Regions from separate parts of the Alteromonas sp. 5NW40-0090 genome, predicted to be linked through region 1. Evidence: predicted binding sites of a transcription regulator. Region 1 holds the regulator's gene; the other holds the start of a gene.
What was found. The regulator FNR, encoded in region 1, switches genes on or off when oxygen is low (the NO sensors DNR and NnrR bind a similar motif). The targets are predictions, from matches to a motif close to TTGATCTAGATCAA.
Positions count from the first base shown of each region.

Region 1 (16,159 bases):
GGCTACGGGATCTATTTAGCTATAGCTACTGGTCTGTGGTTCTGTTTTCTTTCATACCTTTTGAGCACCAGTAAAGTAGCTGAGCTTATTGGTAAAAAAGGGTATTGGTTAGACCGTGCGATGGGTGTACTACTCGTCGGTTTAGCTGCGAAATTAGTACTAGGTTAACGTTTGTTTACCTTACAAACAGGCATTTGTTTTTGTGAGTTGGTATAATCGCGCCGATTTTTTAAAAAGATAAGAGAGTTGTGTGAAAGACGTAAACCAAGACCGCCTGAACAATACGTTGTCTAAACAGTATCAATTTGATACCAAAGGTCTATTGCGCCGCGCTGCCGGTTTAACAAAGGCAAACTTTTCATCATTGCTGCAGGGAAGTGTTGTTCTATTTTTAACGTTTGTCGTGTTAGGTGTATTTGCTCAGCAATACATTACGATAAATGACGATGGAACTTACGTTTTTGAGCATCAGTCAATCATTGAAATTGTCGCAATTTGCATCGTCGCTCCGTTACTGACAGGGTTATATATGATGGGGGTCTTTGTAGCGCGAGGTACTAGAACGACAGTATTTACCGTATTTCAGTTTTTCCCCTTGATATTTTTGCTGGCGCTTACTCAGTTAGTAAACAGTATTCTTGTTCAGCTAGGTATGATGCTGCTTATCATTCCTGGTCTTTACTTTTATTTAGCGTCGTCTTTTTCTTTAATGTTAGTCGCTGATAGAAAGCTAACGCCAATTAGCGCGATTATCCTTTCCTGTCGCGTATTTAATGCATACTGGGTTCAAATCGCCAGCATATTTGGTGTGTTCTTTTTACTGTTTGCTTCAGTGCCATTAACGCTGGGGTTTTCACTTATTTGGGTATTACCGTTTTATTTTAGTATGATGGGCTTGCTCTATCAGGAATTAATTGGCGAGCAGGGAGTAAGCACGGAAGCATCTGAAAACGATGTGAATGAGTCTAGCTTCGATGCATAAACGTGAAACCTTTAAAATAGTCCTTATAACGCTGGGCGTTTTGGCGGTAATCGTCATCAATGCCATTATTTTTACAAAGGACGAGCCGGATATTTTAGACATACCGCAAACGGTTGAAGCCAAAAAGCCGGTGCCTAACTTCTCTGCTTATACAGATGTAAAAGAGAAGAAAGAAGCGTTTTTTAACTATTTACGACCTGAAGTAGAGAAGCAGAATGCTTATCTACTTACGTTAAGGCATTACGTGCAAACCTTGTACAGGAAGGCGTTAGCCAACGAGTCGCTCTCTGAAGAAGATATGGCAAGGCTTGAATGGTTAGAAGAGGAATATCGAGTTAAGCCGACGCAACCGTTAAAGATGAAACTGTTGGCGCTGTTGCAAAAAATTGATGTTCTGCCTGCGGAGTTGGTACTTGTGCAAGCTGCGAACGAGTCAGCTTGGGGCACAAGTCGCTTTGCAAGAAAGGGCTATAACTTCTTTGGCTTATGGTGTTTCTCTAAAGGGTGTGGCTTTGTTCCGAACCGTCGAAACGATGGGGCATCTCATGAAGTTGCCAAATTCGACAGTTTGTCACGTGCTACGTATACCTATATGCGAAATTTAAACCGCCACGACGCGTATGCGGATTTAAGAGAGATCCGCAGCCGACTGCGTGCAAACCAAATTCCTATTACTGGTGTTGCGTTAGCTGAAGGGCTAATGAATTATTCCGAGCGCGGAGCCGCTTATGTTGAAGAGCTTCAAACTATGATCCTATTTAACGAGGAGTTTTTATCCGAATGATACGTGCTGCTTTATTTTTTGCTTCATCTCTGTTTATTGGTGTAGGCAGTTCTTCCGTTGCTGCTGAAACGATAGATGTTGAGTACAGCCGTTTCTATAGCCATGTTAAAAAGCTGGATAATGAAGATACCCAAGCACTTCAGTTTGCATTTGGGTTTGTTCGTGTTGGTGAAGGGCGTTTATGTGAAGTTAACGAAGCATCTATTGTTACTGATAAGAAAACGATGCCTTTAGAGGTAACGGATGAAGGGCGTTTTACTGTACCTACTGAGAAAGCACTGAAGCTGGCTAATGCACTGGTTCGAATTGACCTTAACGAGCGGGCTAACGTGTGTGATATGTCGGTACAACTTGAAACCAAACCGGAATACCTTAAGCAGTATTACACAAAAGACGACCTTACTTTTTTGTATGGTCAGTACGAAGCTTTCTTTAATGAAATGGGAAGCTTTTTGTCTTTCATGATGCCTTCGGTAAAGGGCTTGATGATTCAATTTGATGACAAGAATTTAGATTTCATTACACCACAAGGTGTGCAAATCAATAATGGCGTGTTGCATCTAAAACAAGATTGGATCAACGACGCAAAAGGCTTAACGTTACCTCAAGAGCCGCTGCGCGTAACTGCTATGGCTTCGAGTTAATCGGCTGCTAAAATTAGGTATCAGGTTAGTAACTGATACCTAATTTGCTCTGCTACACGGGCGATGGTCTCTTCACCCTTGGCGCATAGCTCTTCAGCACGATGAAATTCCATAATACCCACATCGGTAAGTTGAGGTTCAATAAGAATGTCTGGTGGATCGCCTGCTAAACGAGAGCGGGTAACGCGAGCTTGAAGTATTTCAAGTGAACTACTCATTACGCTCATAATTCCCGGCGGGTTGCGCTTATTCACCTTTGCGGGCACTTCGGTAAACTCTTCTTCCACTTTTTCAATAACTTCAGAAGCAATGCTTTCTTCGGCATTCACATCTTCAGAAGCATTGACTTTAAGCTGCTCTTCACTTTCTTCTGACGCTTTGTCTTCTTTACTATCAGGCGAAAACCATTGGCGTAGTACGTTTTGGCTTTTAGTAAAAAAGTCCTCAGTTTTGCGCTGGTTTTCTTCATGATCTTGTCTCAACTTTTCAAGACGAAGTGGTCGAAAATCGGCGTTAAGGTTAACCGCGATTACAAAATCGGCCCCTAATTGGCGACACAAGTTCACCGGTACAGGGTTTACAACGGCACCGTCTACCAACCAACGATCACCGTGTGCTACGGGCGCAAAGAGTGCGGGAATAGCACATGATGCTTGAATGGTGTCGCCAATAGGGCCTGAATTAAATACAACTTCACGTCCGGTATAAAGGTCAGTTGCCACTGTTGCAAAGGGTTTCAGCATTTCTTCATAAGAGGAAACACAAAACTCGCTGGCAAGCTTATCGAAAACTTTCTGTCCGCTTGCGATGCCCCCACGTCTAAGGCCTACACCCATAAGAGCCAATACCTGCCAATCGCTTAGCGAACAGGCCCATTCTTTTAAACCTTCTAGCTTACCACTTGCGTAGGCAGCACCAACATAGGCACCAATAGAGCATCCCGCTACAACGTCAATTTTTACGCCGAGTTTTTCTAAAGCTTCAATGATACCTATGTGCGTCCAGCCCCTTGCGGCTCCGGCACCTAGCGCAAGTCCAATTTTCATTTACTTCGGTTCCATAATGTTTATTACTTCAATAGTATTATCTTCATCACTGAAGTCCGTACTATTTTCTGTAGTGAAAGCAGGTTCATCAAACCCGATATCACCGTCTTCTACCGGGCCTTCTTGTGTAGCTATAGCTTTAAAATCATAAAGGTTGCTGTCGATTAAGTGTGAAGGCGCTACGTTTTGAAGCGCACGGAACATTGACTCTATACGACCTGGGAAGCGACGGTTCCAGTCTTGAAGCATAGCCTTTATGTTTTGGCGCTGTAGGTTTTCTTGTGAGCCACAAAGGTTACACGGAATAATCGGAAATTCAGCGGCCTGAGAATATTTCTCGATGTCTTTTTCTGTGCAGTACGCCAATGGACGAATAACGATGTGTTCACCGTTGTCGCTGACTAGCTTTGGCGGCATAGACTTAAGCTTGCCACCATGAAACATATTGAGGAAAAACGTTTCTAGCATGTCGTCGCGGTGATGACCTAATGCAATTTTAGTCGCACCTAACTCTTTTGCTGTGCGATACAGAATACCCCGGCGCAAGCGAGAACAAAGCGAGCAGGTAGTTTTTCCCTCTGGAATTTTGTCTTTAACGATAGAGTAGGTGTCTTCTTCTACAATCTTGTAGTCAACGCCTATGCTTTCTAAATATTCAGGCAAAATATGTTCAGGGAAACCAGGCTGTTTTTGATCAAGATTAACCGCAACGATATCAAAGTGAATAGGCGCAATCTTCTTTAAAAACAATAGAATATCAAGCATGGTGTAGCTGTCTTTACCGCCAGATAAACACACCATAACTTTGTCGTTGTTTTCAATCATACCGAAATCGCCAATAGCTTTACCTACGTTGCGGCGAAGTCGCTTCTGAAGTTTGTTGAAGTTGTACTTTTGCTTACTTTGCGCAGCGTTTAATGGCGACGCGTCAGCACTGTTTGTGCCTAAACTCATAATTAACTAGCTTGGTTTGTGATAAAGCCGCCATTATACATTAAAGCGGCTTTTCGAGACCATGCTTGTGAAGTTAAATTTGTTGGTGACATACCGTGTTGGCCGCTAAGTAACGGCAAACACGGGCTATGTAGTACCGATGAAAAGACTACACCGACAACGGCGACACAAATCCATCTGGCTTAATAGCAAGCACATCGCAATTGAGTTCGTCGATCACGTGTTCTGCAGTGTTACCAATTAGGGCCGCTGAAATGCCCACACGGCCAACGGTACCAATAACAACCAGCTCTGCATCCAGTGTTTTTGCCACTTGCGGGATGACCTTTTCCGGAAGGCCTTCTCTTACTACACATTTGTTTTCAGGAATACCGTACTTTAACGCGTGACTACGCATTTCCTTTAAATGATGATTTTTTACCGCGTCGTGATAGGTATCGGGGTCGAACTCGGGTACTTCTATGGCGATATTAAGTGGTGTAGAAGGGTAACTGTTGACCAAGTTTACGCTACCTTTCAATAAAGAGGCGTAGTCGTTAGCAATGAGGGTGAGCTTATCGTTAAGTGCGGCATGCTCATTGTCTTCACTGCCTACGTTTACTGCCGCAATAATCTCTCCTCCTTCTGGCCAGTCGTGCTCTTTAACAAGCAATACTGGGCGAGGGCATTTACGCATTAAATGCCAATCTGTGGGGGTGAAAATAACAGAAGCAAGATCGTCGTGCTTTTTGGTTGCTTTTACCACTAAATCTATCTGATTGTTTAGGGTGTAGTAAATAATCGACTCATACGCGCGATTATTCCATTCTACAACGATATCAGTTTCAGTGAATCCTTGCTCTCTTAAGTGGGTAGCAAGCCATTTTGCATGCTCCTTTGTGACTGCATCGCGCATTGACTCGCGCTCATCCGGGCTAAGCATGGTCGTCATATCGTAAGATAAGTCGTATACCACCATCATGGCGGTAACTGAAGCACCTGTTTTTGAAGCGAGTTCATAAGCACGGCTTAGTGCAGGTTGGTTATCGCGCTCGGCATCTACCACGGCCAGAATTCGTTTACACTCAATCATAACGTCCCCCTAACTACAAAACTTAGTAGCGGCTGTCGAAATCGAAGCTTTCTAATACTAACTATAAACGACATTGGGAAAAACGTAAGTTGTTTTAGATCAAGAATTTTACGACGCGACCATGAGTGAACTTAACGATGTAAATATGGAGCAACCGGCGTGGTGCTGAAACATTAGATAGGTGGCTAACACAGGTCACAAAAAAGCGCGCTTAGTGTGCGCCTTAATTTACACTTAAAAAAGGACTAACCGCAGACAACGCTTGGGCCGTTAAGCGCCGCAAGTTTGGTGTTTAGTCTATCGAAATCTAAAATAGTAATAAGCTTTCCGTCCACCTTTATAATGTTGTCTTTTTGGAAACGGCTTAACAAACGGCTAATAGTTTCGATGGTTAGTCCTAAATAATTTCCTATCTCGTTGCGCGTCATGGTGAGATGGAATTCTCTATGGGAGAAGCCTCGCTCTTCAAAGCGCTGAGAAAGATGTGATATAAAATACAATAAACGCTCTTCTGCGGTTCGCTTGTTTAAAAGCATGATCATGTCGTGATCTTGTTTTATTTCAGCGCTCATGAAGCTCATGATCTGGTGGCGCAGCTTTGGAAATTGCACTGACATTTCGTCGAGGGTCTCGTAGGGAAGCTCACACACCATGGCAGTTTCTAACGCAGAGGTATAGCTTTGGTGTTTGTTCTCTCTTAATGCATCGAAACCGATAATGTCACCAGGAAAGTGGAAGCCGGTAATCTGTTCTTCACCTTCGGTATTAGTCACAAATGATTTAAATGAACCGGTTCTCACTGCAAATAGAGAACGGAATTTATCACCAGTTTGAATCAGCGTGTCACCTTTATGAAGCGGCTTCTTGCGTTCAATAATATCGTCAAGAGATTCGATTTCTGTTTTGTTTAACGCCACCGGTAAACAAAGGTGACTGAAACTACAGTTTTGACAGTGAATAGAAAATTGGCTTCCTTTGCTCATAATGCACGCTCTCTAAAAGAATACCCGACAATAATACACCCATTTTTAAACGATTGCGCCATGAATAAGATAAGCGGCATATATTGCCATTATTACTGCAATAATTTGTCTAAAATGGTTATGTTGAAAACTTCGAACAATATATTGGCTACCAGCGCTAGCGGCGAGCAAGGTGGGTAATGTACCCAAACCGAAGAAGAACATAATAGCAGCGCCTTCTAGCGCATTACCCGCCGCGAGAGACCAGGTAAGTGTGGAATACACCAAACCGCAAGGAAGCCAACCCCAAATAAAACCATAAGGCAACGCACTTAAAGGGGTCTTAAATGGCAAAAAGCGTTTTGAAAGCGGCTGCACTTTGGAAAATAGGCCTTTACCCGCATTTTCCAGTACCGTTAAGCCAGTCCACCACTTACCCAAATAACACGCCAGTAGAAGCAACATGATTCCGCTAAGTAGGGAAAGGGCATAGTTGGCAAGAGGTATATAATCTGCTGCAATTTTTCCAAGTGCCCCGGTTATTGCTCCGGCGATGGTGTAGCTCACTATACGTCCCATGTTATAGGCAAGGGTATAGGGTAGTGCTGAAGCGCCTTTAGGCGATACCATCCTTAGCGCAGCGACAATTCCACTGCACATTCCCACACAGTGAACTCCGCCGGCTAAGCCGATAAGAAAGGCAGAGAAGTAGTTAATCCCTTCCATGTGGCGCTTGGCTTTTGTCTACTTTACTGTCTTGAAGTTGCTTGCGTTGCTCAGCTAGCTTTTTTTCTTCTGGCGGAAGATCATCGTCAAACAGTATGCTATAACCTTGGCGATCTAAATCTTCAAATTGATTGGTTTTCACCGCCCAAAAGAATATCACGATAGCGACGGCAACAATGATGATGGCGATTGGAATTAATACGTAAATAATACTCATGCTATTTGCTCAAAAGTCGCGTTGAGTTTGTGACTACAATGATACTGCTTAACGACATACCAACAACAGCCATCCACGGTGAAAGTAGGCCTGATACGGCGAAAGGTAAGATCAAAACGTTGTAACCTACCGACCAGCCAATATTTTGCCTTATTTTTTGCTTCACTTGATGCGCAGTTCGAATAAGCTCTGGTACAGAAAGCAGCTGATCGCCAAGCAGTATCACGTCGGCGGCAGTTTTAGCCACGTCTGTGGCATTACCCACTGCAATCGCCACATCAGCGCTGGCAAGAACTGGAGCGTCGTTAATACCATCCCCCATCATCATCACTTTCGCGCCAGATTGCTGCATAGCTTGAACGGCTTCGTACTTTTGCTCAGGTGTTAGGCCACCTTTAGCGGTCGAAATTGGCAATGGTGCGGTAAGCGCATTAACGTTTTGCTGTGTATCACCACTTAAAACGGCGAGGGTATGGCTTGCAGCTAATATATCGAGAGTTTCTTGCGTATCTTCTCTTAGTGAATCCTTTACTTCATACGCCGCCATAATACGCCCCTTAACCGTGAGAAACACGTTAGCTGAAGGGAACGCTTCAATGAGTTTTAGCTGAGATTCGTGAACGCTGAATGCTGCAGAACCCATAGAAAACAACGTGTCATTGATCTCACCGCTGATACCACCTCCTGGCGTAACGGTAAAATTAGTCACTTTGTGTACCGTGTTATCGGTAGCGTCAGCACTGTCGCTAGAAGCAGAAATCTCGCTTAGGGCTACACCGTCGCTAAAGGCTATACCGTCGCTAAAGGCTTTGGCAATCGGATGTTCAGAGCGTGACTCCAAAGCGCGGGCAATTGATAGCGCACTATTACTATCCACACCGTCAGCGTACCAGGCATTTGAAATAGTAAATTTGCCTTTTGTGAGCGTGCCGGTTTTGTCTAATGCGATGGTGTCAATGTCAGTAATTTGTTCAAGCGCATCGGCCCGTTTTAGTAAAATACCTTGTCGGTTTAACTTTGCCATAGCACAGGTTAACGCTGATGGCGTAGCCAACCCTAATGCGCAAGGGCAGGTTGCAACCAGCACCGATATGGTGATCCAAAATGCCTCGTCGCTACCCTGATACGCCCAAAAGCAATAGGTCAACGCCGAAATCAGCAATACCGCGGTAACGAAATAGCGAGAAAAATTATCGGCTATCTGCGCTGCTTTAGGTTTACTCGCCATCGCACTTGCTTGCAGTCGTACAATTTGATTTACCAGCGCATTTTTAAGGGTCTGCGTAACCGTAATGGTTAGCGTACCATCTTGACAAACCGTGCCGCCGTAAACCGGGCTACTGTTGGACTTACGCACGGGGTTAAACTCGCCGGTAAGCATAGATTCGTCAACCGCTGCGTTGCCGTCGGTTACCACCCCATCAATGGGGACTGTTTCACCAGGCTTCACTAGCACTACGTCGTCAATTTTTAGCTGCTTAGCCAGACACTCGGTTAGGCTACCATCCGGATTTAGTTTGGTCGCTGATACGGGCACATACTGCATCATATTGGCAGAGATCTGTGCGGCGCGATGACGACTGCGATGTTCTAAGAATCGGCTAAGCAACAGCAGAAAAATAAACATACAAATGGATTCGAAATACACTTCACCTTGCTCTAATACTGTAGAACGAATTCCAGCAATGTAAGTACCGAATATTGCGAGCGTAACGGGTACGTCCATATTAACCGTTTTAGCGCTTAGCGCTTTAGCGGCGCCCACATAAAAGGTGCTGCCTGAATACAGCACAACAGGTGTAGTTAGCGTAAGGGCAACCCAGTAAAAATATTGGCGGGTCTCTAACTCAATGGCGCCAAACCAATCAAAATAAAGCCCAGTCATCAGCATCATTACCTGCATGGTCATAATGCCTGCTAGGCCAAGCTTTTTTAGAAAGGTCTTTTGTTCGCGTTTATAACTGGCTTCGTGTTCGTCGGGGTGAAATGGTGACCCAACATAACCAATGCGTTTTAGCGTAGATAGAATTTGGCTAAGCTTAATTTGAAACGGTGACCAAGTGACTAAAGCGCGGCGCTCTTGTACATTCACCGCGACTTGCTTTATTCCTTCTACTTTCGACAACTGCTTTTCGATAAGCCAGCCACACGCAGCGCACGTAATACCTTCAAGGGTCAATTGAATCTGCTTGTCCTGACCTTCTTCAAACACGAACTCTTCTTGTAGAGAAGGGTCGTCATAGACTTTTAGCTTATCTAGTGTTTCTAAAATACCATCGTCAGATTTTTGCGCCGGTTCGGTTCTAAACTGGTAATAGTCTTCCAGGCCGTTGTTAACGATCGCTTCAGCTACCGCTAAGCAGCCAGGGCAACACATGTCTCGTTGTTGCCCTAAAATGACAGTAGTAAATTTCCCATTGTCTGGACTCGCTATAGGCAAGCCGCAATGGTAACAGTCGTGCTGTGTCATTATGGATTGAATTTCATTTTGCCAGTGTGGGGCAGATAGACCGTGTTTTGAATTTTCCAGCTATCATCAATCGGCGTCAGCGATATGCGCCATTTACCGTCAAGGTTTTCTTCAATAAAGCCGCGATAAATGCCGTTAGCGTCGCGACTCAATAAAACGCTAACATCGCGCTCTTCTAGCGTTACGTGATAGAAACTTAATTTAACCGCGTTACCTTCTTGAGGGATCCCCGAATGAAATTGCAGCGCTATGCTTCCATCTTCAATGGTTAAATCAGTGGTGATATTCATGCGGCGGGCTATTGCTTCTTTGTCCAGACGGGCATTGATTGCTTTTCCTTCCTTGTAGTAATCGTCTACCACCAGGCTATCTTCGGTGCTAATAGCAAGGTTTAACAACACGCCACCCATGATGAGTGTAATGATAGGTACGGCAATTAAAAACCAGGGCCAGAACTCTTTATACCAGGGTCTATTCATCGAAATCTTTCTCGTATTTACTTCACTAGCAACGTCGCTAACAACATATTTATTATTGCTACATCAGTTAATAACAATAAATATAGTGTTGGGGACGCAGGTCCAAGGCGCACAAAATGTGTTCGCTACAGCACTTTCTGTATTGCTGTCTATATCGCTGTATTTTCTCATAAAAAAAGCCCCGTAGTAACGAGGCTTTTTAAGATATTTAATGATTTAAATCATTAATCATTTGAAAGGCTGTAAACATACGCTGCAACAACGTGAATTTTGTCATCACCCAAGGTTTTCTTGAATGAAGGCATTACACCGTTACGACCGTAAGTAAGCGTTTCTGTTACCGCTCTGTGGCTGCCGCCGTATAGCCAGATATTGTCAGTAAGGTTTGGTGCACCAAGTGCTTGGTTACCTTTACCGTCCATACCGTGACAAGCCGCACACGCTGCGAAACGTGCTTTACCTGCTTCTGCAAGCTGAGGGTCCACATCGCGACCGCTTAAGCTAAGTACGTAGTTAACCACTTCTTCGATACCGTCTTCACCCATAGCATCTAGCCATGCTGGCATAGCGGCTTTACGACCAAGCGTAAGAGTTTCAACGATTTTCGCACCTGAACCACCGTACAACCAGTCGTTGTCCGTTAGGTTAGGGAAGCCGCCATTTTGACCACGTGCATCAGAACCGTGACACTGAGAGCAATTTTGTAGGAACAAACGCTGACCTACTTTGTTTGCTTCTGGGTCTTTAGCCAGTTCTTCAACAGGAACTTGTGCATACGCTTCGAAGATCGGATCGAACTTCTCGGCAGCGAAATCTAGTTCACGGTCATATTCCACTAGGTAGCCTTGCTCTTTAGCGTCAATACGCGCCTGAGCTGACTCTTCTAGCGATTGAATATTTTGGTTAGAGCTCTTCCAGCCCAAAATACCTTCATACGCACCTAGGCCAGGATAAAGCGCTAGGTATAAAAAGCCCCAAACGATGGTCATGTAGAACATAATTGTCCACCAGCGAGGAAGTTGGTTGTTCAACTCCTCAATACCATCAAATTCGTGGCCCATTGACTCACCTTCAGCTACGCCGGTCTTGTTAGAAAGGCACCAGCGAAGAAGGAAGTAGCAACCAATGATCAACCCTAGGGTTATCACTGAAATCCAAATTGTCCAAAACATACTCATGAGTTCGAGACTCCTGCTAATCTTCTTTTGATTTTTCTTTTTCTTCGTCTGCAAACACTAGGTTTGCAGCTTCATCGAATTTTTTCTTGTTGCGGCTGCTAAACGCCCACCACACAACACCGATGAAGCTTACAAAGACGATGACAGTAAAAATGCTGCCTACAATTCCCTGGTCCATATTATTTCAAATGTGTGCCAAGAGATTGTAGATAAGCAATAAGGGCCTGCATTTCCGTTTTACCCTGTACTGCCGCTTTCGCACCCGCGATATCTTCGTCGGTATACGGAACGCCAAATCCACGGAATACTTCCATTTTTTCAGCTGTTAACTCGCCATTAAGCGTGTTTTCCGCGAGCCAAGGGAAACCTGGCATGTTCGACTCTGGTACCACGTTACGAGGATTAAGCAGGTGAACTCGGTGCCATTCGTCGCTGTAACGACCACCAACACGTGCTAAGTCAGGACCAGTACGCTTAGAACCCCAAAGGAAAGGGTGCTCCCATACTGATTCGCCAGCAACGCTGTAGTGACCATAACGCTCTGTTTCAGCGCGGAATGGACGGATCATCTGGCTGTGACAACCTACACAACCTTCACGGATGTAGATATCACGGCCTTCAAGCTCAAGCGCGGTATATGGACGTAAGCCTGTTACCGGTTCCATGGTTTGCTGTTGAAACATCAACGGCGTAATTTGAACCATGGCACCGAAGCTGATAGCGATAAGGATTAATACCGTTAACAGACCGACGTTCTTTTCAATTAACTCATGTGCGTTTTTCATTATTCGTCTCCTTTACTACGCCGGCTGAGTCGCTGGGTCTGCAGCGATACTGCCTTTAGGTGCACGAACGGTTTTCCATGTGTTGTATGCCATAACAAGCATACCTGCTACCACGAAACAACCACCAATGAAACGAACCACATAGAAAGGCTTAGACGCTTCTAATGACTCAACAAAGCTATAGGTTAACGTACCGTCAGCATTTACTGCACGCCACATTAGACCCTGTAGTACACCAGACATCCACATTGCTACGATGTATAGAACAACACCGATAGTTGCAAACCAGAAGTGTACGTTAACTAGCTTGGTGCTATACATAGCGCGCTGACCGAATAGCACTGGAATTAAGTGGTAAATTGAACCAATTGAAACCATTGCAACCCAACCTAGAGCTCCAGAGTGTACGTGACCAATTGTCCAGTCAGTGTAGTGAGACAGTGCATTAACGGTCTTAATTGCCATCATTGGACCTTCGAAGGTAGACATACCGTAGAAAGACAACGAAACAATTAGGAAACGCAATACTGGGTCGGTGCGAAGTTTATGCCACGCGCCAGATAGCGTCATAATACCGTTAATCATACCACCCCAAGATGGAACGAATAGGATAATAGACATCACCATACCTAATGACTGAGTCCAGTCTGGTAGGGCAGTGTAGTGAAGGTGGTGAGGGCCAGCCCAGATATACAGAGAAATAAGTGCCCAGAAGTGAACAATTGAAAGTCTGTATGAATAAACCGGGCGACCGGCTTGCTTAGGTACGAAGTAGTACATCATACCAAGGAAGCCCGCAGTTAGGAAAAAGCCTACCGCGTTATGGCCGTACCACCACTGCATCATAGCGTCTACTGCGCCTGCATACAGTGAATACGATTTAGTGAAAGATACCGGAATAGCCATGCTGTTACCAATATGAAGAATTGCAACAGTTAACATGAACGCGCCTAAAAACCAGTTTGCAACATAAATGTGCGAAACTTTACGGATTACTAGGGTTCCGAAGAAGTTAATGATATAAGCGACCCAAACCAGTGCCAAAAGGATATCAATTGGCCATTCTAGTTCAGCGTATTCTTTTGAGCTGGTTAAACCCATAGGCAGGGTGATAACAGCTAAAACGATAACGGCTTGCCAACCCCAAAAGGTAAATGCGGCAAGTTTGTCACTGAACAGTCTTACCTGGCAGGTACGCTGAACGATGTAGTACGACGTTGCAAATAGCGCACAGCCGCCGAAGGCAAAAATAACGGCGTTAGTGTGCAACGGACGCAAACGTGAGAATGTTAGCCATGGTGTGTCAAAGTTAAGCATAGGTGCAAATAACTGCGCGGCAATAAATACCCCTAGGCCCATACCAATGATACCCCAGACTATGGTCATGATGGTAAATTGCCTAACTACTTTATAATTGTAGTCAGGTTGTGCTTGGCTTATTTCACTCATTTTAATGAATCTTCCACTTCAAATGAACTATGGTCTCCAACTGCCGGAATAGTACGGTCGAGACGTGTATCAGCTAAGGAATAACGCTTCACACCGAGCTCGGAAAGAGTAATAATTATTGTCTCCAAGCCAGTTGGTACGCGGATGATAAGGTTTTTAATTACAAAAAGATACCATAAACTACCTAAGCTTGATCTCCGTCAATGAAGAAATACACAAAATTTAAGAAATGCTAAATATCGATAACAATAAACGATCAAAAATTTTACATTCTCAGCTTCCGTTAGTGGCTATTATTGTCGTAGCCGTATGCGTGTACCTTGCTCATAAATTCCAATCATCGGCACTAAAAGATACAGATGTAATTAATGGAATAGGAAATAGCTGCAACTTTGTCAATGAAACTTGCGAATTCTTAATTGATGACAAGTTGGCCATTGCCACTTTTTCAACCATGCCTGAAGCCGAAGAGTCAGTAACGGTTAAGCTCTTGGTTCCTGAGGGAGAGGAAATAGAAAGCGCATGGATTGAAGGGGTAAACATGTATATGGGCAAAATTCCCGTGCTGTTAGATAACGACGAGGAAGGAAAATGGTCAGGTTGGTTTATGTTAGGAAGCTGTAGTGAGCCAGTGATGAAATGGCAGCTACGTCTAAATATTAAAGATAAAGAAAGTCCCAGCTATTTGTATTTTGTTACGCAGCAGTAACTGTTTAAAATGCAATAAGACTCTCTCTAAATAAGGGAGAGTAAACAAACAAAAAAGGCCGCTCTTTATTTTATTTAAGAGCGACCTTTTATTATTTACCTGTAAATTATAGCGTGAACGCTATTTCTTACATTTGAGACTGAAGGTAGTTTTGAAGACCTAGTCGCTTAATAAGGCCAAGCTGCTGCTCTAGCCAGTGTGCGTGATCCATCTCTGTGTCGTCTAGTAGTACAATTAGCATGTCACGAGTTACATAGTCTTTCTCGGTTTCACAAAGCGCAATGACTTCACGTAACTTTGCATCAACTTCATATTCAACACGTAAATCGCTTTCTAGCATCTCAGGTACATCTTTACCCACTTTGAAGCCTGTGCGCTTCGTCATGTCAGGTGTACCTTCTAAAAACAGCATGCGTTCAATCAGCTTAGTTGCATGTCCACGCTCGTCATCAAACTCGTGGTCGATGCGTTCGTAAAGCTTATTCAAACCCCAATCAAGATACATCTGAGAATGAATGAAATACTGATCCATGGCGGCTAACTCATAAGAGAGTAGTTCGTTTAAGCCATTGATGATTGCTTGGTTACCTTTCATTAGTCATCTCCCATTACTTGCGCTTGTAGGTAGTTTTCTATACCCATAGCATCAATTTGGTATTCTTGCGTTTCAATCCAGTCTAGGTGCTCTTCTTCATATTCAAGAAGGTCTTCAAGCAAATCACGAGAAACATAATCCTGCTTTTCTTCACACAGCGCGATAGCTTCACGAAGTAGTGGAAGCTGTTCCTTTTGAAAACGCGCATCACATGACAGCATTTCAACGGTATCTTCACCGATATAAAGCTTGCCTAACGCTTGAAGATTAGGAAGGCCCTCAAGGAATAAAATGCGCTCGATAAGATCGTCCGCTTGCTTCATGTCCTTGATAGACTTTTTATAATTCTTTTCGTTAAGTTCAGAAAAACCCCAGTTTTTGAACATACGAGCGTGCAGAAAGTATTGATTTATCGAAGTAAGTTCACTTGTCAGTACTTCGTTCAATTTTGCAACAACTTGTTTATCACCTTGCATTGTGTAAACCCTATTAACGTATTTGCGTGAAGTTTAGTCTAAATTTGACTGCATGTCAAAAAAGTCTTTGTAAAACAGTTGTTTACAAACGATAACGTTTCTCAATTCATCCATTGTTCGCATTTAGAACAGCATTACTGTTGTGCACGCGCATAAGCAAGACTTTCTTCTGCAAAACCAAGCCCTGCTTCGGTAAAGAAGTTGAAGACTTTATCTACACCATTTTCTAATAAATGTGACACTTCATCCTCATAGCGTGCAATGGCTGCGACTTTTCCAACATAGCCCGCGTTTTTAAGCTGACGTGTGATGTTTATTGAGTCCTGGATAGAAGGCAGAGCAAGCAAAACAAGCTGAATCTGTTTGATATCTAAATTATCCCATAAATCGACGTCTTCACCGTCGCCGCATATTACTTTTAAGCCTTCGTCTGATAACTCTTTTACTTTTACTCGGTCGGCGTCCATTCCCCATACGCTCACATCACTTAATTTAGATAACGCATTGAAGGCACCGCGACCAACTCGTCCCATCCCCAACACTAAAAACTCCGCGTTGTGGAGAGTAGGATAAATGTCTTCTTTTAAGCGCTCGTTTTTCTCAAAACGTTTAATGGTGTGTTTATGATTGT
Region 1 is NZ_BAAJLT010000005.1:302,489-318,647, reverse strand. Features, by position in the region: gene AC27KT_RS08555 (LysE family translocator) at 1-168, shown strand, start outside; gene AC27KT_RS08550 (YciC family protein) at 251-982, shown strand; gene AC27KT_RS08545 (glucosaminidase domain-containing protein) at 975-1,766, shown strand; gene AC27KT_RS08540 (DUF2987 domain-containing protein) at 1,763-2,410, shown strand; gene AC27KT_RS08535 (patatin-like phospholipase family protein) at 2,431-3,456, opposite strand; gene ttcA (tRNA 2-thiocytidine(32) synthetase TtcA) at 3,457-4,410, opposite strand; gene uspE (universal stress protein UspE) at 4,559-5,482, opposite strand; gene fnr (fumarate/nitrate reduction transcriptional regulator Fnr) at 5,728-6,465, opposite strand; gene AC27KT_RS08515 (sulfite exporter TauE/SafE family protein) at 6,511-7,170, opposite strand; gene ccoS (cbb3-type cytochrome oxidase assembly protein CcoS) at 7,157-7,387, opposite strand; gene AC27KT_RS08505 (heavy metal translocating P-type ATPase) at 7,389-9,857, opposite strand; gene AC27KT_RS08500 (FixH family protein) at 9,857-10,336, opposite strand; gene ccoP (cytochrome-c oxidase, cbb3-type subunit III) at 10,561-11,514, opposite strand; gene AC27KT_RS08490 (cbb3-type cytochrome oxidase subunit 3) at 11,531-11,692, opposite strand; gene ccoO (cytochrome-c oxidase, cbb3-type subunit II) at 11,694-12,299, opposite strand; gene ccoN (cytochrome-c oxidase, cbb3-type subunit I) at 12,315-13,748, opposite strand; gene AC27KT_RS08475 (hypothetical protein) at 13,978-14,457, shown strand; gene bfr (bacterioferritin) at 14,585-15,052, opposite strand; gene bfr (bacterioferritin) at 15,052-15,528, opposite strand; gene AC27KT_RS08460 (cation:proton antiporter domain-containing protein) at 15,663-16,159, opposite strand, start outside.

Region 2 (16,159 bases), on a different contig from region 1:
AACCGTTACCTCACGCGCTAATAGCGCATCATCAAAACCCAGCGGGGTGACATCTGAAAAAAAAGACGCTAAAAAATCAGATGCTGCCTAGCATTATCGGCATCTGATAAGGGCGGTAGCTTCACCGCCCACAACCTACGAATTTCACTTTTCAACCAGTGTTTTAATGCTGGCTGGGTAAGTGTTGGCTAATAAAAATCAAAACCGATAGGGAATACACATGAACACGTTACAAAAATTAAGCATGAATGTGCTAGCGGCATCTGTTATGACAGTATTCGGCGGCAGCGCGATGGCTGCCGATATTCACGCCGCTCTTAGTGATTCAAAAGCATGGGCAGACCTGAACCTGCGCTACGAGTCAGTTGATCAAGACAATGCATTAGAAGATGCTAGCGCTTTGACTTTGCGCACGCGTTTAGGCTTTAGCTCAGGAAGTGTTAATGGATTCTCATTTACCGCCGAGGTTGAAGACAGCCGCATAGTAATGGGGCAGGACGAGTTTACCGTAGGGCCTACGGGCTTTAATGTAGGTGAATACTCGGTAATTGCCGACCCTGAAACAACGGAAGTTGACCAAGCTTTTATTCAATATAAAACGGACAAGTTCACTGCCAAAGTAGGTCGCCAAGTGATTACGCTAGATGATCACAGATTTGTTGGCCACGTTGGCTGGAGACAAGACCGCCAGACCTTCGACGCCGTAAGTGCTAAATATGCAGCATCGGACAATCTAGCGCTTTTCTATGGCTATTTGTACAAGCGCAACCGTATCTTTGCAGAGGCCGCTGATCTTGATTCAAAAGACCACATCCTTCACGCAACCTATACATCTAAGATAGGTAAATTTGTGGCCTATGCTTATTTGTTAGAAGTTGATAACGATACTGACAACGCACTAGATACTTATGGTGTAAGCTACGATGGTAAAATGAAAGGCGATAGCGTTAGTTGGGCTTATGGTGGTGAATTTGCGACTCAATCGAGCGAAGCTGGTGCGGGTGAAACTGCCACTGATTTTGATGCGTCTTATCTTAATACATATTTAGCTGCTACATTCTCTGGCGTAACGGCTAAAGTGGATTACGAAATTTTAGGCTCAGACGATGGCATGTACGGATTTGCAACGCCCCTTGCTACTCTACACAAATTCAATGGATGGACCGATCAGTTTTTGGGTACGCCTGCCCAGGGTTTGAAAGACCTTAAGTTTTCACTATCTGGAGGCTTAGCAGGGGGGAAATGGTTATTGGCTTACCATGACTTTTCTGCAGACGATAGCAGCAATGGTGTTGACGATTTAGGTAGCGAAATTAACGTTCAATATACTAAGAAGTTCGCTGGAAAGTATAATTTCGGTATCAAGTACGGTACTTATGACGCGGGCGATATAAAAGTAGATGCTAACCGCTTTTGGATGTGGGTTGGTACCCGTTTTTAATCGCAGGGTGAATCAGTTTTTAGATACCGCGTAGCGCAATAGCCACATCAAATTTAGGTTGGCTTAGTCGTTATTGACTTAGCCAACCTTTTTCAACAGCTATATCTAGCTGCTGCAATACGTAGTCCCACAGCGCTGGTGCGCAAGATTTTAAATGGGCATTACGTTTTTCAATTTTCTCTCTTGCAATTGAATGGCGTTTCCAGCTTCCCCCATTGTCTTTCATGTTTTGAAAAACAGGTAGCACTCGGTCCATTGCTTTAGCAAATTCTGCATCTGCGGTTTCGGCTGCTTCAAACTCAAGCCATAACTCAAGCATTTCATTATCCAGTGGACTCGGTAACAACCCAAAAATGCGCTTGGCTGCAGCAAGCTCTTTCTCGGCTTGCGCGTCATGGTCACTTTGATGATTGAAAGCGAACATATCGCCAGCGTCAATTTCCACGATATCGTGAATGAGGATCATGCGAATAACACGGGTAATATCGATAGGTTTAGCTGCATATTCACTTAACATATTTGCCATTAATGCAACATGCCAGCTGTGTTCTGCGGAGTTTTCCTGTCGATAGTCATCACAGGGGAGGGTTATCTGGCGCTTAACTGCTTTTAGTTGGTCAAGCTCACAGATAAAGTCAGCAAAGTCACTTACTGCATACATTGGGATGCTCCAAGGCGTAAAAATGGGCGCCTGAGCGCCCATTTAATTATTCGAGTTCTAATGAGTGTATTGGTTATAAACCAGATTATTTTTGCTCAGATAGCCACACGATTAGGTCAGCGATATCGTCGAAGGTCATGTCAGCAGTAAACGTAGGCTGATATTTACCATTGATAATAAAGCTTGGCACACCAGTTAAGTGCTCACGATACTCATCAATTTGCTGTTGATTCTTGCGCACCATGCTGTTCACGCCAAAGCTTTTGGCCATTTTATCAAACTCTTCACCGTCTACACCGTTAACAACGAAGATATTGCGAAGGTCTTTCAAGCCTGTGATAGACGCACGCTGTTTATGAATATAGTTGAAGATAGCACTGTTCATTGCATCTTCTTGTTTCATTGCACGTGCAATAAGCATGGCTTTGGTAGCATCGTCCTGAACTTCTGGGCCGGTAAAGCGCATGAAGTTTACGTGTACTTTATTGAACTTAGTACCGTCGCTTTTCTTTTCTTTAATTTGTGCAACGATTGGCTCAAATTGGAAGCAGTGTGGGCACCAAAATGAGAAGTACTCAGTAATAACTGGTTTATCTGTGGCTTCTTTATCAAGCACTTTATAGTGCGTGCCTTCTTTCCATTTAGACACCGGCTCTTGAGCGCAAGCTGCTAATGGCAAAAGCATTGCCATGACAAACATTACTGCAAACTTTTTCATGGATTATGATCCTGTATTAAAAAAATAATTATCAAAGTTGAGATTATCACAGCCTTATTCGCTTAACTAGGACCTGTTTCACAACAAGGTCTTAGTTCGCGACAAGGTTAACATTGTCTGCGATAGGATAAGCGATTGTCGCAGAATAAACCTCTCACTATGAATAGAATATGAATAACATTAAATGCGAAGGGTAGACTATAAAACGTGAGAAAGGGAACGATCTGAAGCCTAAGTTAGCGGTAAAAGAAATGATAATAATTAGAAGAAAAAGCTGAAGTAATACAATAGACGTCAAACTATTGAACGAAAAACGGCTACACCAAGATGTAGCCGATTAAATTGCTAGGCTAAGCCTTAATTAACTACATAGCGTAGTTAACAGAAAACAGCGCTCGTCGCTCCTGACCTGCATAACCCACAATGTCTTCATAATCGGTATCAAACGCATTATCTACTTTCAGAGATATTTGCCACTGTTTGTCTATCTGGTAGCTCAAGTTAACCGTAGCAAGGGTATAAGCTGAAAGCGCTAACGTTTGAGAGGGTTCAGGGAATGGTGGGAAGAAAGTATCGTAACGACTTCCTGTATAGGCCAGCTTGGTGTAAAAGCTGAACTTTTCTGTCCCAAAGTTAGTGGTGTAGGTTAACGAGCCTTGATGGCGCGCACGACGTAACTCAGTGCTTGAGATACCACCGTCAGTTTGTTCAGCATCTAGATAGCTATAGGCAGCAGTAAGGTCACCATAGCCACTGCCCCAGTTTAGCTCTACATCAATCCCTTCTCGTGAACTATCACCGTCAATATTATCTGCGCTGAACGCCCCCAAGTCAGATACAAACACAAAACCGTTTATTTCATCTTCAAGATCGGTAGTGTATGCGCTGATTTGTGCAGACAGTGATTTCCAGTTTGCCTTAACGCCTATTTCCCATTCTTCACTGGTTTCAGGTTCTAAGTTTGGGTTGCCTATGAAGCTTGCTGGGAAGTAGCCAAAGCGCTCGGTGAAGGTGGGTGTTTTAACAGCTTTACCATAGCTGGTAAAAACAGCGTAGTAATTGTTAAGCTGCCATGTAAGGCCACCGCGATAGCTTACGGCATTGTCGAACTCACTGTTGTTGTCGAATCGTGCGCTTAGTGTTGCGGTTAGCGACTCGGTTAACTGGCCATTTGTCTCGGCAAATACGCTATAAGTATTGTCGTGCTGCTTCTGGTTCGGATCGCCAAATGCAATTGGGCCGCGCTGGGTAAAAAGGCGCTGTAGGTATTCAACACCGCCAGCAAAATCCCAGTTATCCATGGTATAGAAACCTGTCCAGTTTAGCTCTATGCGCTCACCAGTGGTACCGCCAGTGTCTGCACCTGACTCAGTGTTATCGTTATCGTCTTTGCGATAATGCGCACTTAGCGCTGAGCGATAGCCTGTATTTTCCGCAGCAAATTCCCATCTTAATTTCGCACTAATTTGTGAACCATCCGTCACGTTATCTGAGTCAGCAGGAAGGCCCGTCGTCACAAAATCAGTGCCGTCGTAATCGTTCTCGTACTGAACCGTGCGAAGGTTAGCTATTAACGTATGCTCCGACGTTGCGGCATAATTAATATTAATGCCTGCGGTCATGTTGTCGTAGCCATCATCTTCGTTACCAACACGAGATACGTTGTCACCGTCGGTACGTATGTAGCTGGCGTATGCAGAAATACCTACGTTATCGCTTTGCGAGCGCGCGTTCATGCTGCCCTGCAACGTACCTTGTGTGCCGACGCCAGCAGAGAAGTCTACGTGTGACCCATTATCTGCAAACTGGCCTGATTTCGTAGTAATGCTTAGTACGCCACCGATAGCGCCGCTTCCCCATCTTGCACTTTGCGGGCCTCGAAGTAGCTCTATGCGCACCACGTTTGCGCTAGTTAAGTGAGCAAGGTCAACCAGGCTTCCTTGGCCTACGTCGTTGGCAACAACGCCATCAATTAAAACGAGTAGATGGTTAGTTTCACCGCCGCGCACGCGTAGCTCTGTTAATCCGCCAGGGCTTCCTGACTGAGACAAGCTAACGCCGGGTAGGCCGCGAATGAGATCGGTAAGTTGAAGTGCGCCCGAAGCTTTAATATCACTTTCAGTTAGTACCGATACTGAACCAGGAAGTTTGGTCAACGAAATAGGCAAACGCGTGCCTGTTACTGTTAAAGTTTCAATATCTTGGTCAGAAGTTTGAGCAAAGGCAGGTGTGCTTAAGCACGAAATAACTGCAGCGCTAAGGGCTGCTTTGGTAAAATGTGTACGCATGTTTTTTATGTTGTCTTTGATGCGCTCCACCCGAGCACATGATTAGTGAAAGTGCACGTTTTTGCTTAATTATGGATGTGAGCAAGCAAACGACACCATGAAGTACAGGCCGGTATCCGGGCTTACTCACCATTACTAAAAGTGTAATAGCTCTTTTGCCTTCCCATCTAATGGCGCTTAGTCCGCAATAGCGCGATAACGTATAAAAGACAGTGGCGTATGAAAAGAAAACGACAACGCGTTGAGTTTACCGTTGCGGGGGCAGCATCAGTTTTTCACTGATTTCCCGTTTAACTCTTGTCGCCGTAGTTAACATTAGAGCTAGACAAGAGCACCTACACGATAACGATTATATCTAAGTTAAAAAGTGATAGCGAATACGGTTTCTTATACCTTACGCTTTTTCGTAACCCGCATATGGTTATTGAGCAAAGGTCATCGAAAAAGCGCTCTTTAAGTCGTGTTATGGTTGGATCAGTAACCCAATTTTAGCGGAGGCTCCTGTAGTGCTGATAGCTGTTCTTTCAGAGCAAGTATTTGGCCTTCCCAGTATTTGTCTTCAGCAAACCAAGGAAATGCCCGCGGAAAAGCAGGGTCTTCCCAGCGTCGTGAAAGCCATGCCATGTAATGTACCATTCGCATAGCGCGCAGGGGCTCAATAAGTGGCAACTGTGCAGTGTCAAACGGGTGAAACTCCTCGTATGCTTCCACCAAAGTATCAAGCTGTAAAAGCTGTTGTTGGCGGTCGCCGCTTAGCATCATCCACAAATCTTGGATAGCAGGGCCCATGCGGCAATCATCAAGATCAACGAAGGTCGGACCGTCGCGCCACAGTATATTGCCTGGGTGGCAGTCACCGTGAAGCCGAATACTAGATGTTGGCTTATACGCTTTTTTCGTGGCTTCAATAACGGGGTTAAGTATGGCAAAAAATGCTGTCTTTAAATGGTCTGGCAGCAGTGTGCTTTGCGTGAGCACCTGCTTCGGTTCATCGAGGTAACTTTCAATATCAATCGAGGGACGATGTGCAAACCCTTTAGCATGGGCCACGCGGTGAATACGGCCAATGAAACGCCCCATCCATTCGAGTTGATCAAGGTTGTCATTTTCGAATTGTCTGCCGCCTACCGAAGGAAATAGCGCAAATCGATAGTCAGTTTCGGCCACGGTGTGATGATGCAGCGTGCTGCCATTGAGAGAAATTGGCGCAGCCAATGGAATTTCGTTATCAATTAGCTCTGCAGCAAACGCATGTTCTTCAAGAATTTGAGCGTCGGTCCATCGACCTGGGCGATAGAATTTTGCTACATAGCGCTGACCGTCTTCAGCCACAAACTGGTAGACGCGGTTTTCATAACTATTTAGTGCTAGCAAACCACTTTGAAGAAAAATGCCCTGACTTTCCAGGGCATCTAATATGGTGTCTGGGCTAAGCCCAGAGAATGAAAAATCTGTCATCGATAAAGGAACTTTGTTGGCTCATCAACAGTAACCGTTTCCCCATCAATAGTGGTGGTTACACTGATAAAAATATCGGTAACCGTATCTTCCAGATTATAGGCGTCAGTTGCAACCGAAATTGGCGTGCTATACACCGCACCGCCTTCAACTATTACAGTTTGTTCACCAATGTACTTGTAGTCAGGCAGACCTTTTACAGCAATAGAGTAGGTTTGGGTTTGCTGAGTTTTGTTAAGTACTTTTATTGTATAAACGTTCTCAATTAGCCCTTCATTCGTTTCGCGGTATAGCGAGTTTCTATCGCGGATAATGTCGACTTCGGTGGGGCTACGCATCCAAATATTAGCGAATAGCAAACCGGTCATAACAATAAGTACGACAAAGTACCCAATTAATTTAGGGCGCAATATATGAGTTTTACCGCCAGCAAGTTCTTCTTCCGAGGTAAAGCTTATCAGGCCTTTGGGATAGCCCATCTTGTCCATAACGCCGTTACAGGCGTCAACGCAGGCGCCGCAGTTGATGCATTCGTATTGTAAGCCATTGCGAATATCAATACCTGTTGGGCATACTTGAACACACAAGTTACAGTCGATGCAGTCGCCTAATCCTTTTTCTTTTACTTGCTCGTGATTAAGTTTGCGAGGTCGTGGGCCGCGTTGCTCTCCACGTTTTGCATTGTACGATACGGTGAACGTATCTTTGTCGAACATGGCTGACTGAAAACGTGCGTAAGGGCAAATATGTGTACACATGATTTCGCGCATGTAGCCAGCGTTTCCGTAAGTACATACGGCAAAGAAAATAACAGAGAACCCTGCCCAGAAACTGGTATTTAATGTTACGAAGTTAACAAACAGCTCATCAATTGGCGTGAAGTAGCCGACAAAAGTTAAAGCAGTTAACAGTGCTACTAATACCCAAGCGGTATGCTTCGCCGTTTTACGCAAAAACTTATCTGCATCCATTTTGCGAGCATCTAGCGCTATACGTTTATTGCGCGAGCCTTCGAGCTTCTCTTCGAACCACGTATAAATGTATACCCACGTTGTTTGAGGGCACATAAATCCACACCACACACGACCAGCGAAAGTGGTGACAAAGAACAGTGCAAAGGCGGAGACAATGAATATATAGGCCAGTAAAGTGAGGTCTTGAGGCCATAAGGTTAGTGAGAATATAGTAAATCGCTGCTCGCCAATATCAAGCAGCACGGCTTGATGACCGTTGTACTGAATCCACGGAATGATGGCGAAAAGCCCCAAAAAGAACAGGCCAAATATGCGTCTAAACGTTTCTAAAGGGCCTTGCACTGCTCGTACATAAATACGACTACGAGAATCGTGGCGTTTGCCCTCGGGTGTGCCCTTGGGTTTATGTACTTTTACCGGCGTGACGGTCTTTACCGGTATTTGTTCATTCATAACTTAACCTTATGTGACGTAACAAACTGCCTGTGCAGTATAACTGCGTTAAACACGTCATATTTAATATAGATCAATAATGCGACGTATGGTCTATCTTTTTAAAGTTTCAGTCAATACTGAAACTTCAGAAAGTTTTCTGCTTATTTGGCTTAATGAGGTTAGATAGAGTTTTGGTGTAAACTTTTGCAAACAGCTTATGCAAGCTCACTTACAAAATGTCAGATATAAATTTCAAATTCGCGGCAATTTAGGTTGCAAGTAATCGGTCGTTCAACATGTATTGAAAGCTATTCAGGTTTGTAGATCAAAGCTCAGCAGTTCCTACATATACCTGCGTATAGATTACTGTATTTATTCCCAATCAGTTATCGAACTACTATTAATGCTAATAGTATGGTTAATTAACGCCCAAATCATGTACAGTGGACGTTGTTATAATGTAAATTAGCAAAAAGTTGTGGGGCATATTGTGTCTCAATCCGCCCCATTTGGGTGCTATTTGTTGTGAACGTCCGTCGAAGTTAGCTGAGAAGTCATGTTTAGGTTCTTTATTATCGCTGCTGAAATTATTGTTTTAATAATTGTGCTGCGATCTCCTTTTGTTCAGTATCTCTTTGAAGATATTCAAAACTCTCTTTCCGAATGGCTGGTGTCTATTGCTACTCTTCCAGAGCGAAAAGAACTGCAGAGTTTACAAGATAGAATAAATATACAGCTAAGCCCTTTAAAGCCTTATCAGCAGAATTATGTCAAACAGATCACAGCTGATAGCGCTAGCGTGAAACGTTTCCACCACACCTATTGTGAAAATGACGATATAAACCCAAACTTTACGGGAACTAAACGCGTTCAACTATGCCTAATCATTAAACAGTCGTCAGTTATGCAAGTAGCAAAGCGAGACTAGCCAGTTTTAACTAGATTGGTTGGATATAAAGTTGATTTAAAAGCTGACAATTGCTGCATGCAAAGCTTTTTCTAAATGTCTTGCTAACTCATAGTTTAAACGACTGAATTTAGGAGCATAAAAGTGAATAAATTACGTACTTTTTCTTGTTTAAGCTGCGCCACAGCGGTGGGACTCCTTACCGTGTTTGCTCCCACTCAAGCCGCTGAGGTCAAGATAACGTGGGAAGAACCTGAGTCTTACAGCGATGTAAGGCCAACCAATGAATCCCGTAAACGATTCCGCGAACGAACGCTACAAGAGCTTGAAGAACACATTGTAGATTTGGCCAGCGACTTACCTGAGTCGCAAGTGCTGTCAATGACAGTAACAAATGTTGATTTGGCTGGCCAGGTTTGGCCAAGTCAGTTTGTCGGCTTCGGTAACGGCGCCGGTAGCGACGTTCGTATCATTAAGCGCATTGATATCCCTAGAATGACATTTAGCTACTCGTTGGCTAATGCTGACGGTCAGGTAATTTTAAGTGGTGAAGATGTGAAACTTAAAGATATGGATTTTATGGAATCGAATATTCGTCGCAATCGCACGGAATCGCTTTCTTATGAAAAAGCGATGCTTAACGATTGGTTTTCAGATACGTTTTCAACCCAAGTAGCAGCGAACGACTAATTGATTCGTTCAAATCATAGTAAAAACGGTCACGTATAGTGACCTTTTTTGTGTTCGTAACCCATATTTCACGGGCTATAGCAGTATAAGCTGCCTACAGATAATCAAACTCATTACCTGATATTGCAAGCGTGCTTTCAGGGCCAGCTTTATAAGCGGCTTTGTGCGCATCGCGACGCACTAAGATACGTTCCATATAGAAGTCACGTGTCTTCATCTTAGACGCGGCAAGTACCGCGTTACCTGAAGCCTGCGCTTTGTCGGCCATGCTGTACCATAGTACACCAATCAATGAATAGGCGCTGTATGCTAGGTAATCACAAGCAGCTGCAGCAGCGGTGGTGGCATCCATACCTAAACAATCGGCTGAAGATGCACGCCAGTCATCAAGAATACCTTGAGCCAGACCTTTCGCCTCACTATCTTGAATGTCGCTAACCAGTGCGTTAAACGCATTATAGGTCGCTTCCATCATCTGACCGCCATCTCGGGTAAGCTTACGGCCAATAAGATCTAGCGCCTGAATACCGTTGGTGCCTTCATATAACATAGCAATGCGCACGTCGCGCATAAGCTGTTCCATACCCCATTCACGAATAAAGCCGTGACCACCGAATACTTGCACGCCTAGGCTGGTGGTTTCAAGACCCATATCCGTCATAAAGGCTTTACAGATAGGCGTTAAAAACTGAAGTATCTTATCGGCATCTTCTTTTTCTTGACCTTCACCAAGCTTCTCTACGTCCATGAATTTTGCGTAGAAAAGTGAAAGTGCACGGCAGCCCTCAATGAGTGATTTCTGCGTAAGTAACATACGCGCTACGTCAGGTTGAAAGACGATTGGGTCTGCTTTGCCTTCTGGATTTTGAATACCCTGAGGTGCCCGAGACTGAACGCGTTCGCGGGCATAGGTCAGCGCGCCTTGGTAAGAAGCTTCGGCTGCGCCTAAACCTTGCAGGCCTACTTGGAAGCGAGCATCGTTCATCATGGTGAACATGCATGCCAGGCCTTGGTTTTCTTCACCTACGAGGTAACCCGTTGCACCGTCAAAATTCATTACACATGTGGGGCTCGCTTTGATACCCATTTTGTGTTCGATGCTTCCCACTGACAAGCTGTTCGCCTCGCCAGGCTCATTACTGGCATCTGGAAGGAACTTGGGCACTAAGAATAAGCTGATACCCTTAACGCCTTTAGGGGCGTCAGGTAGACGAGCTAGAACAAGGTGAATAACGTTCGAACTCCAATCGTGATCACCTGCGGTAATAAAAATCTTATTGCCGGTGACTTTATAGCTGCCGTCGCCTTGTGGCTCAGCTTTGGTACTAAGCAAGCTCAAATCTGTTCCTGCGTGAGGTTCGGTCAGGTTCATTGTACCTGTCCACTCACCGCTGATTAGCTTAGCAAGGTAGATGTCTTTTAATTCTTTACTGGCGTGCTTAGTAACCGCAAGTGTTGCGCTTTCAGTAAGCATGGTGGTTAAACGCCAGCTTAAGTTCGCCGCGTTTAGCATTTCGTGAACAGGCACAGCCATGGTGTACGGCAAGTCTTGCCCGTCGTACTCGGCAGTACCTAGCATTGCGTTCCAGCCGTTAGCAACATATTCCTGATAGGCATCAGCGAAGCCTTTAGGCGTGGTAATGCTGCCGTCTTTTAACGTACAACCTTCTTCATCGCCTTCACGGTTAAGAGGGGCAACCACATCCAAAGCAAACTTTGCACCCTGTGCAATAATTTCGTTGGCAAGTTCGCTATCAAAATCGCTGATACCGAGCTTTTCGTAGTGAGCATCAAGTCCAAGCCAGTCTTTTAACAAGAACTGAAAATCAGTCGTAGGGGCGTGGTACAGAGGCATGGATGACTCCTTTTTCAAACAAGTGTTTTAATTTTGTCTATTATAGTCACAAAAAGCGTAGTCCGAATAGTCCGTTAAAGGAAAGTTAATAATAAATTTGGATGATGTGAGTAATGATCTATGCGGACTGATATGAGAGAAACACATAGGTTTACCAAGACTCGTTGCTTTTAATGTGCAGCAAATGTCACACAGGCTCTGATGATGATGTCTGACGTATTGATGTTAATATAGAAAAGCGAACTCAAGTGGTAGGCTCGCTTGCAATTCAAATTCTCACTGGCATGCTTAGCCTACACTGAAATAACCCGTTCACATACGCACAAGCAATACGGTACATAAAAACATGAATTCAGATGGCACGAAGAAAAACCTTAAACATAGCAGTGATGATGCGCAGAGCCCAGTTTGCATTGTAACGGGGGGAAGCTTGGGTATCGGTTTTGCGGTATGCAAGCTGTTTAGTCAAAACGGTTATCAAGTCGTGAATTTAGATATCAGAGACTATGAGCAAGCGTTACCTAATGCTATCTGGAAGCCTTGTGATGTAAGTGTTGTGCGTAATATTGAAGCCGCGATAAATGAGGTTATTAGTTCTTATCAACGCATAGACGCATTGGTGTGTAATGCCGGTATACATGTTTCAGCAACCATTGAAGACACTGATGAAGCGCTGCTTGATAAGGTACTAAACTTGAACGTAAAAGGGGCGTATGGCGCGATTAAGTCTTGCCTGCCAACCATGAAAGAGCAGGGCAGCGGCGCGATTGTGGTGATGGGCTCAGATCAGTCCTTTGTTGGAAAGCGCAATTCGTTCGCCTACGGGGTCAGCAAAGGTGCGTTGGCGTCTATGGCGAAAACCACCGCGCTTGACTACGCACCCTATAACATCCGCGTTAACGCGGTATGCCCGGGTACCATCGAAACGCCTCTATTTCACAACGCCATTGATAATTACGTGGCACGTTCTGGGGCAGATAAAAATGAAGTGGTAGCTGAAGAAGCCGCTGCACAACCTATTGGACGTTTGGGCCAGCCCGAAGACGTAGCTGAACTGACTTATTTCCTATGCAGCAACAAAGCGTCGTTCATCACGGGTAGCTTGTATGCGGTGGATGGGGGCTACACAGCACAATAGAAAGAGCACAATAGATAGGGCTAAATAGAAAAGCAACGCGAAATGCCTTATCAGCAATAGCATAACCAAGGTTTTATAAACAAAGATGAGCAAGTCTTCAATCACTTGGATAGATCCTCATATCCACTTTTTTGCACTAAACGAAGGGCACTATGACTGGCTGAAACCAGCCAATGCCCCCTTCTGGCCAGATAAAAAAGCGATTGCAAAACATACTAAAGAACACATGCTCTATCGCGTTTCGTTAGGGCAGTTAGGCGGTTTTGTTCACATTGAAGCGGGTTACGATAACGAAAGGCCTTGGCGTGAAATTGCGTTCTTGGAGCGTCATTGTACGCTGCCATTCCGCTCAGTTGGGTGTATCGATTTAACGGGAATTAATGTCGGCAGTCATATCGACAAGCTAAAGCAGTACCGCTCAGTACGCGGGCTTCGTCACATATTAGATGCCGAATCTGAAGTACTTTTACGCACCCCTAAAGTTAAATGGGGGCTTTCTCATATGGCGTCGCAAGGCTTGTCTTTTGAAGCGCAGTTAAATCTTGCAGATAGCAATGCCGTGCATGCGCTGGTAAAGGTACTAGAACAAACACCTTCGCTAAACGTGGCTGTAAACCATGCTGCAATAGCGCCGATTGATGTAAATAGCTTTGCGTTTAAAACATGGCGGCAGAATATTCGCGACTTGAATGAAACGCAGCAAGTTGTGTTTAAGTTCTCGGGATTAGAAATGCAAGATCGCCGTTGGCTGTGGCCGCGTGCGTCTTATGTTTTTGAAATCTTGATGGACACCGTTGGCACAGATCACATGATGTTTGCCAGCAATTTTCCGCTGTGTCAGTGGCGAATGCCGTATGCCGCGCTTTGGCAGGGGTTCGTTGACATGACAACGCCGCTTTCTGTAACGCAAAAAGCGGCGCTGCTGTACGAAAATGCGAAGCGATGGTACGACATCGCATAAAGCTAGCTTCGTTGAGCTGCTGAACTCGCCTCGGGTTTATTGCCTTCAATAAACCCGTTGGGTTTCAGCTTTATTTAAGCTCAGTTACCGTCATGTGCGGCGAGCGATAAACCACCTCATCGTTTAGATCGATACCAATTCCCGGTGTGTCAGGCGCTTCAATGAAGCCGTTTACTGGCTGAGGATCTTGAATGCAAAGTTCACGGTTCCAGTCTTTAATAGCGTAGGTATGGTGCTCGTGAATTAAGAAGTTTGGAATGGCCGTTTCTAAATGTAGGCTTGCCGCTGTCGCAACGGGGCCTCCGCAAACGTGAGCCTGAATACGTACATCGTAAATGTCGGCATAGTCACACACCTTTTTCGCTTCGGTGAAACCGCCACAAAGGCCAACGTCAGGTTGAAGTACATCAATAGATTGGTCTTCAAGGTAAGGGCGTACATCCCAGCGATGGTACAGGCGCTCACCGCCCGCAATAGGCACGTTCACGTTCTGCGCTACTTTGTCGTGAAGCTTTGAGTTAAGGTAATTCACTGGCTCTTCGTAATATAGACAGCCAATTTCTTCAACGATGTCACCCAGCTGGATAGCCGTTGATGCACCTAATAAGCTGTGACATTCAAAGATGATGTCGCCATCTTCGCCCATTGTGTCTCTAATCGCCTGAAGACGAGCTTTGAAAAGTTTAAGCTCGGGCTTAGTGAACAGCTTGGTTCTGTCGAAATGGGTGTTGCCGTCTTTATCGTAAACGATGGGGTCAACTTTAACCGCATCGTAACCATCTTTAAGTGCTTTTTCAGTGGCGCGAGCATAGTCAGCGGGGTCGTTAAGCTTGGTTACTTCTTTGTCCCAATCAAACTGAAGCTGGCTCGCGTAGCTACGAAGCTTGCCATTAGTTTTGCCACCCAGTAATTCGTAAACCGGTAAGCCAAGCGCTTTGCCTTTAATGTCCCAAAGTGCAGTATCAATAGCGCTCATCGCAGCATAAATAACTGGGCCGCCGCCTAATCCCCAAAAGCCTTCGCGCAGCATTCTCGACCACAGTAGTTCGGTGTGAAAAGGATTAAAGCCAATCAGCATGGCTTCGGCAATTTCTTTAATCATATGTGCAGCGGCGCTGTGACCCCAATCATAAGCCAGTCCTGCTTCGCCCACACCTGTAATACCTTCGTCGGTGTAAACGCGCACGAAAACTGGGTTCCACTGAGGGCGCTTAGGGCATTCGATATCAAAAATTTCTACTTTGGTGACTTTCATAATGTATTAACAATTCCTGTTTGAAATAAGTTGGCGTTTAGCTGACTAAGCTAAATTATTCGCAAAAGCCTGGATCTAGTTTGTAAGCTTTGCGAAGCATGGCAGGCCATGCTTTTTGTCCGCCCGTTTCGCCGCTGTGCACCACATTGGCCTGTGCGTATATGCCATCAATAATGTTTTGCGGTATCTCGATAACCTCTTCATTAGACTGCATCAAGGCAAGCTGAATTTCGCACGCACGCTGCAAATCGTAAAAGCGCATAAAGGCGTCGCCAACGGTGGGACCAAGGGTTAAACCGCCGTGGTTAGGCAAAAGCATATGGTTAGTGTCGCCGAGGTCGTCCTGCAAACGTTTCTTTTCACTATCATCAACGGCTAGACCTTCGTAGCTGTGATAAGACAGTGACGGTAGTGAAAACATTGAATACTGGCTCCACGGCTTAAGTCCGCCTTTAACCGATGCGACTGAGATTGTGGCTAGTGTATGCAGATGAATAACACACTGGGCATCGTGGCGCACTTCGTGGATAGCACTGTGAATGGTGAAGCCAGCAGGGTTAATGCCGTAAGGCGTATCGTCAAGGATGTTACCTTCTAAATCGACTTTAACCAGGTTAGAGGCAGTAACCTCGTCAAATGTCAGGCCAAAGGCGTTAACCAAGTAGTGATCAGTGCCCGGTACCTTGGCTGAAATATGCGTGTAAATAAGGTCGCCCCATCGCATATCTGCAACTAATCGATAGCACGCAGCTAAATCGACACGAGTTTGCCATTCTTGATCAGAGACTTTGCCTTTTAGGCTTAAGGTTGGGAGTGAAAACAAGCCACTTCTCCTGTTTGTTTTATAGCGACAATTTACCAATACCCGCAACGATGAACAATGCTTTGTCAGCGCTGCTTTATATCGAATTGGGTATAGCCATCGCGCAAGGGAATAAGATCGTCAGCAAATCTCAATGCGTCGTGCTCTAGCATAAACGGATCTACTTTTACCAATCTTACTACCTCTATTTTTGCCCAATGTGGTGCATCGAAGCTCGCAGGAAGGCGCTCAATACCAGCATCCAGATTGCAGCCAAATAGAACCAAACCATTAGACGTGGTTGATAAATACGCGCTAACCTCTACATTGAACCCAGTCTCTTCCCATGTTTCTCTATGAGCAGTACAGGCAAGTGATTCATTATCATCCAAGGTCCCGCCTGGGAAGTCTAATTTGCCAGAAAGTCGGTGTTCTACCAAGAGTACGTCTTTGCCGGTTTTTATCAAACAGGCTGCGCCAACAGGAGATATGTTTGTACTTGCACCAGAGTGAAAGCTTTCCGATAAAAGCGCATCAGAAACGCGACACATTGGAGAGGAGGGGAAGGGCTGTGAA
Region 2 is NZ_BAAJLT010000008.1:109,425-125,583, forward strand. Features, by position in the region: gene AC27KT_RS11435 (ABC transporter ATP-binding protein) at 1-91, shown strand, start outside; gene AC27KT_RS11440 (alginate export family protein) at 221-1,441, shown strand; gene AC27KT_RS11445 (HD domain-containing protein) at 1,512-2,102, opposite strand; gene AC27KT_RS11450 (thiol:disulfide interchange protein DsbA/DsbL) at 2,188-2,820, opposite strand; gene AC27KT_RS11455 (TonB-dependent receptor plug domain-containing protein) at 3,186-5,108, opposite strand; cobalamin riboswitch at 5,199-5,462, opposite strand; gene AC27KT_RS11460 (serine/threonine protein kinase) at 5,583-6,566, opposite strand; gene ccoG (cytochrome c oxidase accessory protein CcoG) at 6,563-7,993, opposite strand; gene AC27KT_RS11470 (hypothetical protein) at 8,532-8,903, shown strand; gene AC27KT_RS11475 (DUF3016 domain-containing protein) at 9,027-9,572, shown strand; gene AC27KT_RS11480 (acyl-CoA dehydrogenase family protein) at 9,667-11,427, opposite strand; gene AC27KT_RS11485 (SDR family NAD(P)-dependent oxidoreductase) at 11,774-12,565, shown strand; gene AC27KT_RS11490 (amidohydrolase family protein) at 12,651-13,526, shown strand; gene AC27KT_RS11495 (mandelate racemase/muconate lactonizing enzyme family protein) at 13,597-14,781, opposite strand; gene AC27KT_RS11500 (class II aldolase/adducin family protein) at 14,837-15,604, opposite strand; gene AC27KT_RS11505 (NUDIX hydrolase) at 15,670-16,159, opposite strand, start outside.
Region 2: ccoG (cytochrome c oxidase accessory protein CcoG) is a predicted target of FNR. The motif match lies at 8,057-8,070, and genes of this name have one in related genera.